2 regions of the Streptomyces sp. NPDC044704 genome follow, and region 2 is predicted to be linked to the other one. Evidence: riboswitches for the same ligand, from Rfam matches in the RefSeq annotation. Region 2 holds a riboswitch; the other holds the start of a gene.
What was found. A riboswitch is a leader RNA that binds a small molecule or an ion and turns the genes downstream of it on or off. The one in region 2 is predicted to bind cyclic di-AMP.
Positions count from the first base shown of each region.

Region 1: it holds a riboswitch for cyclic di-AMP, as region 2 does, so the genes downstream of both, AC07B0_RS36570 (LysM peptidoglycan-binding domain-containing M23 family metallopeptidase) here and AC07B0_RS30390 (M23 family metallopeptidase) in region 2, are expected to answer to the same signal.

Region 1 is NZ_JBWKGY010000027.1:13,002-17,410, forward strand. Features, by position in the region: gene AC07B0_RS36560 (MBL fold metallo-hydrolase) at 1-980, opposite strand, end outside; gene AC07B0_RS36565 (SGNH/GDSL hydrolase family protein) at 1,107-1,892, opposite strand; gene AC07B0_RS36570 (LysM peptidoglycan-binding domain-containing M23 family metallopeptidase) at 2,055-3,080, opposite strand; cyclic di-AMP (ydaO/yuaA leader) riboswitch at 3,085-3,252, opposite strand; gene AC07B0_RS36575 (tyrosine-protein phosphatase) at 3,569-4,390, shown strand; gene AC07B0_RS36580 (aspartate aminotransferase family protein) at 4,409-4,409, opposite strand, start outside.
Region 2 is NZ_JBWKGY010000016.1:52,493-56,901, reverse strand. Features, by position in the region: gene AC07B0_RS30395 (M16 family metallopeptidase) at 1-1,315, shown strand, start outside; cyclic di-AMP (ydaO/yuaA leader) riboswitch at 1,554-1,710, shown strand; gene AC07B0_RS30390 (M23 family metallopeptidase) at 1,723-2,532, shown strand; gene AC07B0_RS30385 (GntR family transcriptional regulator) at 2,750-3,415, shown strand; gene AC07B0_RS30380 (HPr family phosphocarrier protein) at 3,696-3,977, opposite strand; gene AC07B0_RS30375 (bifunctional acetate--CoA ligase family protein/GNAT family N-acetyltransferase) at 4,175-4,409, shown strand, end outside.

The DNA.
Region 1 (4,409 bases), on a different contig from region 2:
CCGGGCTCGTCCCACGGGTGCAGGGCCAGGTTGAAGGTGCCCCAGTGGATCGGCAGCATCGTGCCGCGCGGGGTGCCGCCCTGGAGGTCGAGGTGGGCGCGCATGCCCTCCTCCGGCGTCATGTGGATGTCGGGCCAGTACTCGGAGTAGGCACCGATCTGGATCATCGTGGCGTCGAAGGGGCCGTGGGCGGCGCCGATCTCCTTGAAGCCCGCGAAGTAGCCGGTGTCGCCGCTGTGGAAGACCCGGTGCTCCTCGCCCGCGACGACCCAGGAGGCCCACAGGGTGGACTGCTGGTTGCGCAGGCCGCGCCCGCAGAAGTGCTGGGCCGGGGTGGCCGTGAGGGTGAGCCCGGCGACCTCGGTGGCCTCGTTCCAGTCCAGCTCGCGCAGCCGGTCGGGCCGCACGCCCCAGCGCTCCAGGTGGGCGCCGACGCCCAGCGGGACGGCGAAGACGGTGTCCGTGCCGGCCAGCGCCTTGATCGTCGGCAGGTCGAGGTGGTCGTAGTGGTCGTGGGAGATCACCACGACGTCGACCTCGCCCAGCGAGGCGAGCGGGACCGGCACGGGGTGCAGCCGCTTGGGCCCGGCGAAGGGGAAGGGCGAGCAGCGGTCGCCCCAGACCGGGTCGAAGAGGACCCGGCGCCCGTCGATCTCCGTGAGCACGCTGGAGTGGCCCATCCACGTCACGCGCAGGCCGCTGACCGGCGGCTTCGCCAGGTCGGCCAGGGTGGTCGGGTAGACGGGGATCGGCGCGCCGGGGCTGCGCCGGACCCGCTGTTCCTTGTGGAAGTAGATCTTGGCGAACTCGGCCATCGACCCGGAGGGCCTGGTCTGGGCCTTCACCGGGTTCTGGAAGGCGCCGTCCGCGAAGTTCGGCGAACGCTGGATCCGCGCCAACCGCGCGCCGGACGGGTCCGCGCCGAAGGCTTCGGGCCGCAGGGCGCGCAGCCGGGGACGCAGGGGAAGGGAGCCGGTCAAGGCGCCTCCTGAAGAGGGTGCGGGTCGGGGTGGCACGGTAGTACGTACACGACCTTCCAACGCGCACCGGCCCGCGAGGATTCCGCCCCGCCGGAGCCGGGGCCGGGATCCCGGCCCCGGCAGGTCCTACAGCGGCAGCAGGTCGGGGCGCTTGGCCTCGACGTGGTCGCCGGAGGACTCCCCGCGCAGTCGCCGTCCGATCCAGGGCACGAGGTGCTCGCGCGCCCACTGGATGTTGTCGCGGGTGACGTCCACCGATCCGCGCGGCGGCGTCGGCGGCCACGGCTGGTCCGGGTCGGCCGGCACCGCGTAGCCGAGCACCTGCGCGGCGCGCAGCGCGACGCGGGTGTGCCCCTCGGGAGAGAGGTGCAGCCGGTCGCCGTCCCAGGCCCGCCGGTCCTGCACGGAGCGCAGCGACCACAGGTCGAGGACCGGGCAGTCGTAGCGGTCGGCGATGGCGCGCACGTGTGCGCTGTACGTGGCCACCTTGCCCCGGAGGTGCTTGAGCACCGGTACGCCCCGGGTGTCGAAACCGGTCGTGATCATGACGAGGCCCACGGAGCCGGTGAGGTCGGCCACGGCCGCCTCGAACCGCGCCGCCACGTCGTCCGGGTCGCTGCCGGGACGGATGATGTCGTTGCCGCCCGCGCAGAAGGTCACGAGGTCCGGCGCGAGGGCCTTGGCCCTGGGCACCTGGTCGGCCACGATCTGGTCGAGGATCTTCCCCCGCACGGCCAGATTCGCGTAACGGAAGTCGTGTTCGTCGCGCTGATCGGCGAGGAGTACGGCGAGCCGGTCCGCCCAGCCGAGATAGGAATCCCCGGGTCCCGGGTCCCCCACGCCTTCGGTGAAGCTGTCCCCGATCGCCGCGTACGAGCCGATGGTCTTGAGTGTCGTCGTCGTCGCTGCCACGGGAACACATCCTTCACCGCCGCAACCAACCTACGCCAACGTAATGAGGGGTTGACGGACCGTGATCTATACCACGCGGGAGATAAGGAATAAGTACACGTGGGGCCGGGACCCCCCTCGGGTCCCGGCCCCACGCGCGTCCGTGTCCGGCGGCGGCTGCCGTCAGAGGCTGACGCCCTTCGACCGGAGGTAGGCCAGCGGGTCGATGTCCGAGCCGTAGGAAGGACCGGTGCGGATCTCGAAGTGGAGGTGCGGGCCGGTCACGTTGCCGGTCGCGCCGGAGAGGCCGACGCGCTGGCCGGCGGTGACGGTCTGCCCGGCCGAGACGGACAGCGAGGAGAGGTGCGCGTACTGGGAGTACTTGCCGTCGGCGTGCTTGATGACGACCTCGTTGCCGTACGAACCGCCGGAGCCGGCGGAGACGACGGTGCCCGCGCCGACGGCCTTGACGGTGGTGCCGGTGCTCGCCATGAAGTCGACGCCGGTGTGGTAGCCGGAGGACCACATGCTGCCGCCCATGCGGTACGCGGTGGAGACGCCGCCGCCGACGGGCGCCACGAATCCGGCGCTCTTCGAGGGCGCGGACTGCTCGGCCTGCCCGGCGGCGGGGGCCTTCTGTTCCGGCGCGGACTTCTTGGGCGCCTTGGCGCGGGCGGAGGAGTCCTCGCCGGACGCCGCAGGACGGCTCGAGGAGCGCTCGGTCTTGGCGGGGCGGTCACCGGAGCCCGCCTCGGAGCCGGAGCCCTGCGCCGAAGCCGGGGGCGCCGCCTGCTCCTTCGCGGGGGCCGGCGCGCCGGACTTCGCGCCCGGGGCGCCGAGGGTCAGCTTCAGACCGGGGTGGATGAGGGAGGGGTCGGCGCCGACCGCCTCGCGGTTGTCGGCGTAGAGCTGCTCCCAGCCGCCGGTGAGGTGACGCTCGGCGGCGATCTTCGACAGGTAGTCGCCGGAGACGACCGTGTAGACCGTCGGCGCGGCGGCGGGAGCCGCGGCCGGTGCGGCCTGGACGGCGGCCGGAGCCTGCGGGGCCTGCGCGGGGACGGCGGCCGGGGCCGTCGAGGGGGCCGCGGCCTGGGCGCCGGTGGCACCCATCAGCGGCAGCGCGAGGGCCGCGCCGCCGGTGCCCGCGGCGGCGAAACCACGTGACATGGAGCGGGACTTCGGGCGGCGGTGCTTACCCTTTCCGGGCATGGCGAATTCCTCTCCGTCGCCTGCGAGGTGAGCTGTCGGGTTCGGACTGGAGATGTCCGGCCGTGCACGTCGGGGACGTGTCCGGCTTCACCCCGAGCCGTCCCGGAAGAAGGATCCGGTCCGGCGGCCTACCTGGTTCCCCCGCTCCTGCCGCGCGCGTCGATAGTCGGGTGCGGTTCCCGGGCGGCGGCAGGATTAGGCGGTCCACCCGGATCGGTCGTGAAGGTAATCGAGCGGGTCCGCAGGCAACAAGCCGCGAATTCCCTGACGGAATCGCAGGTATGAGGGACCGACGGAATTCCGGTCACCCTCTGTCCATTCCGAACCACCAACAACGGCCCTGGCATGGGAATTCGGATTTCGCGATCGGGCACAGACGGTCACCGTATGATCTGGCTCACGGGGCCTGGCGCGATCTCGCCTCCACGTATGGCAAGTTGTTCCCAACCGGCGTAATTCGGACACCCCAGCGACGCGGAGGAGTACCCGTGACCCAGCAGATACCCCAGCCCCTTCCGGCGCGGCCCGAACCTGAACCGGAGCTGACGGGAGTGCGTAATTTCCGTGACGTGGGCGGGTTGCCGACCGTCGACGGACGGAGGGTCAGGTCGGGACGACTCTTCCGAAGCGGACATCTCGCGCATGCCACCGAAACCGGAGCAGAGTTCCTCGCTTCGCTCGGCCTCCACACCGTCTTCGACTTCCGCAACCGCGCCGATCACGCCTTGGAGGGGCCGGACGTGGTGCTGCCGGGGGTGCGCTACGTGAACATCCCGCTGTCCGATCCGGCCGACGGACGGGAGTTCTGGAAGATGGTCCGCGACGGCGACCTGGCCCAGCTGCGGTCCGTGCTCGGCGAGGGCAGGGCGGCCGCCCGCATGGCGAACTCGTACCGCACGATGATCCGTACGCGCACCGCGGAGCACGGCCGGGTCGTGCACGCCCTCGCCGAGGACAGCGTGCCGGCGCTGATGCACTGCGCGGCGGGCAAGGACCGGGCCGGCCTGTCGATCGCCGTCACGCTGCTGGCCCTCGGCGTCGAGCGCGGGGCGATCGTGGCGGACTACCTGGAGTCGAACGCCCCGCACCGCCGCTACCGGGTGCGCCGGGGCAGCGACGCGGCCGAGGCCCGCTCGCCCGAGGTGATGGAGCTGCTGGCGCCGCTCTTCGACGCGCGCGCCGAGTACCTGGAGGCGGCGTACGCCACCATCGAGGAGGAGTGGGGCGGGGTGGACCGCTACCTCGCCGAGGGTCTCGGGCTCGCGCCCGAGACCCTGTTCCGGCTGCGGGAGCGGCTGCTGGAACCGTAGGGGGTGACCGGCGGGCTGT
Region 2 (4,409 bases):
GGCCCCCGAGCGCGGCGCGCTGCCCAACGGCCTGACCGTGCTGCGCTGCCACCGTCCGGGCCAGCAGGTGGTGGCGGTCGAGGTCAACCTCGTGGCCCCGCTGGACGCCGAGCCCGAGGGCCTCGACGGGGTGGCCACCATCATGGCCCGCGCCCTGTCGGAGGGCACCGACAAGCACTCCGCCGAGGAGTTCGCCGCCGAGCTGGAGCGCTGCGGCGCCACGCTCGACGCGCACGCCGACCACCCCGGTCTGCGGGTCTCCCTGGAGGTCCCGGCCTCCCGCCTGCACAAGGCGCTGGGCCTGCTCGCCGAGGCGCTGCGCGCTCCCGCCTTCGCCGACAGCGAGGTGGACCGCCTGGTGCGCAATCGGCTCGACGAGATCCCGCACGAGCTGGCCAACCCGCAGCGCCGCGCGGCCAAGGAACTCTCCAAGGAGCTCTTCCCGGCCACCCTGCGCATGTCCCGGCCGCGCCAGGGCACCGAGGAGACGGTGGCCCGCATCGACTCCGGGGCCGTACGCGCCTTCTACGAGGCCCACGTGCGCCCGGCCACCGCCACCGCGGTGGTCGTCGGCGACCTGACCGGCATCGACCTGGACGCCGTCCTCGCCGACACCCTGGGCGGCTGGACCGGCGACACCGCCGAGCCCCGCCCGGTGCCGGCGGTGACCGCCGACGACACCGGCCGCGTGGTCATCGTCGACCGGCCCGGCGCGGTCCAGACGCAGCTGCTCATCGGCCGGATCGGCCCGGACCGCCACGACATCGTCTGGGCCCCGCAGGTGCTCGGCACGTACTGCCTCGGCGGCACCCTCACCTCCCGCCTGGACAAGGTGCTGCGCGAGGAGAAGGGCTACACCTACGGCGTCCGCGCCTTCGGGCAGGTGCTGCGCTCCACCGCCGACGGCAAGGGCGCCTCGATGCTCGCCATCAGCGGCTCGGTGGACACCCCGAACACCGGCCCGGCGCTGGAGGACCTCTGGAAGGTGCTGCGCACCCTCGCGGAGGGCGGCCTGACCGACGCCGAGCGGGACGTGGCGGTGCAGAACCTGGTGGGCGTGGCCCCGCTGAAGTTCGAGACGGCGTCCTCCGTGGCGGGCACGCTGGCCGACCAGGTCGAGCAGGAACTGCCGGACGACTACCAGGCCCGGCTGTACGCGCGGCTGGCCGAAACCGGTACGGCGGAGGCGACTTCGGCCGTCGTGCGCGCCTTCCCGGTGGACCGTCTCGTCACGATCCTGGTGGGCGACGCGGCGCAGATCGCGGAGCCCGTGCGGGCGCTGGGGATCGGCGCAGTGAGCGTCGTCACCAACTGACCAGTGCGTGACCGGGGATCGAGCGGCGGGCGACCGCCGCTCCACCGGTAACTGACCGATTCTCAAGGGGCTCTGATGGAATATCCATCGGAGCCCCTTTTGTCCGTTTAGTGGTGTGGTTGCTCGTATGCGGTGTGGCGTACGCAACAATTGGGCTCGTCTGTTTGGCGATCCACTGATGATCCGCCTAGCGTCGGCCCTGCTGTTCGTCAGTTGTGCCCGCCGCATCCGCGGCACCGGACAGTGATCGCCGAGTCCCCGTCAGGCGCGAGCCTGGGGAGCCGGGGACCCACAGTCCCTGGGGTGAATCGGACCGCCTCGCAAGAGGAGGCCCGTAGGAGACCTTCCTGCTCCGAACCCGTCAGCTAACCCGGTAGGCGAGAGGGAAGGAAAGGATCACCCCCTTCATGGCGTTTGGCAGTCGTCCCACCGGCTCCGGCAAGCACCGCGGCTCCAGCCGTCTGAGCCGCAAGACCGCCGGCTACGCCGGCATAGCCGCCCTCGCCACCACGGGCGTGGTCGGCACCCTGGCGGCCCCCGCCTTCGCCGCTGACAACTCGGGCCCCTCCATGGAGGACACCGGCCAGAACCCGGTCGTCGTCGCGGACGACCTCCAGGGCGACATCGAGGCCCAGGCCGCGTCCCAGATGCGTGACGCCGAGGCCGTCGCCGCCCAGGCGCAGGCCGCCGCCGACGCCAAGCAGCGCGCCGCAGAGGCCAAGCGCACCGCCGAGGCCGCGGAGGCCAAGGCGAAGTCCGAGCGTGAGGCCGCCGAGCGCGCCGCCCGCGAGGAGGCCCGCAAGCGCCTCAACACCTACGTCGCGCCCGTCGACGGCTCCTACGTCAGCACCTCGTACGGTGCGGGCGGCGCCATGTGGTCCTCCGGCAGCCACACGGGCATCGACTTCCACGCCTCCCTCGGCACCACGATCCGCGCGGTCGGCGCCGGCACGGTCGTCGAGGCCGGCAACGGCGGCGCGTACGGCAACAACGTCGTCATCCGCCACAACGACGGCACCTACACCCAGTACGGGCACATGTCCGCGCTGAGCGTCTCCGCCGGCCAGCAGGTGACCGCGGGCCAGCAGATCGGCCTCGCCGGCTCCACCGGCAACTCCAGCGGCGTGCACCTGCACTTCGAGGCCCGCACCGGCGCCCAGTACGGCTCGGACATCGACCCGGTCGCGTACCTGCGCAGCCACGGCGTGCGCCTCTGATCCACGCGGATCCGCGCGGCCCCGCACTCGCTCCACGAAGAAGACCCCGGCTCACCGAGCCGGGGTCTTCTTCGCGTTCCGCGGCGTGTCCCGCGTGGCGTGAATTGTTTCGGATTTCCGGCCGTCCTCGGAAATTATCGTGTGTTGCAATAGAGTCGCAGCACGGTCACGATTCCGGCGACGGCGCCGGCAGCCGAAATCACGCGGAGGTCCGGTCTTGCGTATTCCTGCGCACGCGGTATGCACAGCGATCCGCGACGATATCGTCTCCGGGTTCTTCGGGCCGGGCGGCCGGCTCACCGAGGAGGTGCTCGCCCGCCGCTACGGGGTCTCGCGCGTCCCGGTCCGCGAGGCGCTGCGCACCCTGGAGTCCGAGGGGTTCGTCACCACGCGCCGCCATGCGGGCGCCTGCGTCGCGGAGCCGACCGAACAGGAGGCCGCCGACCTCCTGGAGCTGCGGATGCTGCTGGAGCCCCTGGCGGCCTCCAGGGCCGCCCGCCGGCGTACGGAGGCCCACCTGAAGGTGCTGCGCGGACTGGTCCGGCTGGGCCAGGAGCGGGCCCGCAGGGGCCAGGGGGAGGATCTGCGGGACCTGGGGGCCTGGTTCCACGAGACGCTCGCCCAGGCCTCCGGCAGCCCGGGGCTGGTCTCGCTGCTGACCCAGACCCGGCGCAAGATCGCCTGGATGTACGCGGTGGAGGCCCCCGTGCGCCCCGTGGAGTCCTGGGCGGAGCACGGCGGGATCGTGGACGCCGTCGCGCGCGGGGACGCCGAGCGGGCCAGGGCCCTGACGGCGCAGCACGCGGCGCGCGCGGCCGAGGCCCATCGGCCGCGGGTGAGGACTCTGCAACCTGCCGTAAACATGTCGAGCGGCCGGCATTAACAAGAGCCGTATACAAAGGTGGCCGGATATTCGCGCGGCGCCGGACGGTTCACGGGTGCCGTGTATTCCGGCCTGTGCGGGCGAATGGAATTACGCAATTGAGGCGGACCGGTGCGGCCGTGCTTTTCCATGCGGCCGCTTTTCGGTATTCGCCCGGCCGGTCGAGCAAGTGCCGGCCGTACGAAGTGCCGGCCGTACGAAAACGAAGGAGCCGCAGTCCCCGGGATCACCGGGGGCTGCGGCTCCGCCGTTCGTACGGCTTGTCACCGGACCCGAAGGGTCAGACGGTCTCCGGGAGCTCCTCGAGGCCCTCGGCGACCAGCTTCGCGAGGCGGTCGAGCGCGGCGTCCGCGCCCTCGGCGTCGGAAGCGAGCACGATCTCCTCGCCGCCCTGGGCGCCCAGGCCCAGGACCGCCAGCATGGAAGCGGCGTTGACGGGGTCGCCGCCCGCCTTCGCGATGGTCACCGGGACGCCGGAAGCGGTCGTCGCACGGACGAAGATCGAGGCGGGACGAGCGTGCAGGCCCTCGGCCCAGCCGACGTTGACGCGGCGCTCTGCCATGGTGATGCCCTTCAGGTTCTTACGGTTGTCTAGACCAGTCTCTCACGGCACCCGGAATGCTCGGACCGACCTTCGGCCCCGATGCGCCGCCGTTCGACCCTCCCCAGCTTGCACTGGTTCGCCCCGGTGTGCCGCGTTCGCCGCGCACGTTCGTCCCACCCCCTCCGCAGGGCCCGTCCGCCCCTTAGGGTGACCCCATGACCACCGCGTCGGACCCCTCGTACCCGGCCCACTGGGAAGCGGACGTCGTGCTGCGCGACGGCGGCACTGCCCGCATCCGCCCCATCACCACCGAGGACGCCGGACGGCTCACCAGCTTCTACGAACAGGTCTCCGACGAGTCGAAGTACTACCGCTTCTTCGCGCCGTACCCGCGCCTGTCCGACCGCGACGTGCACCGCTTCACGCACCACGACTACGTGGACCGCGTCG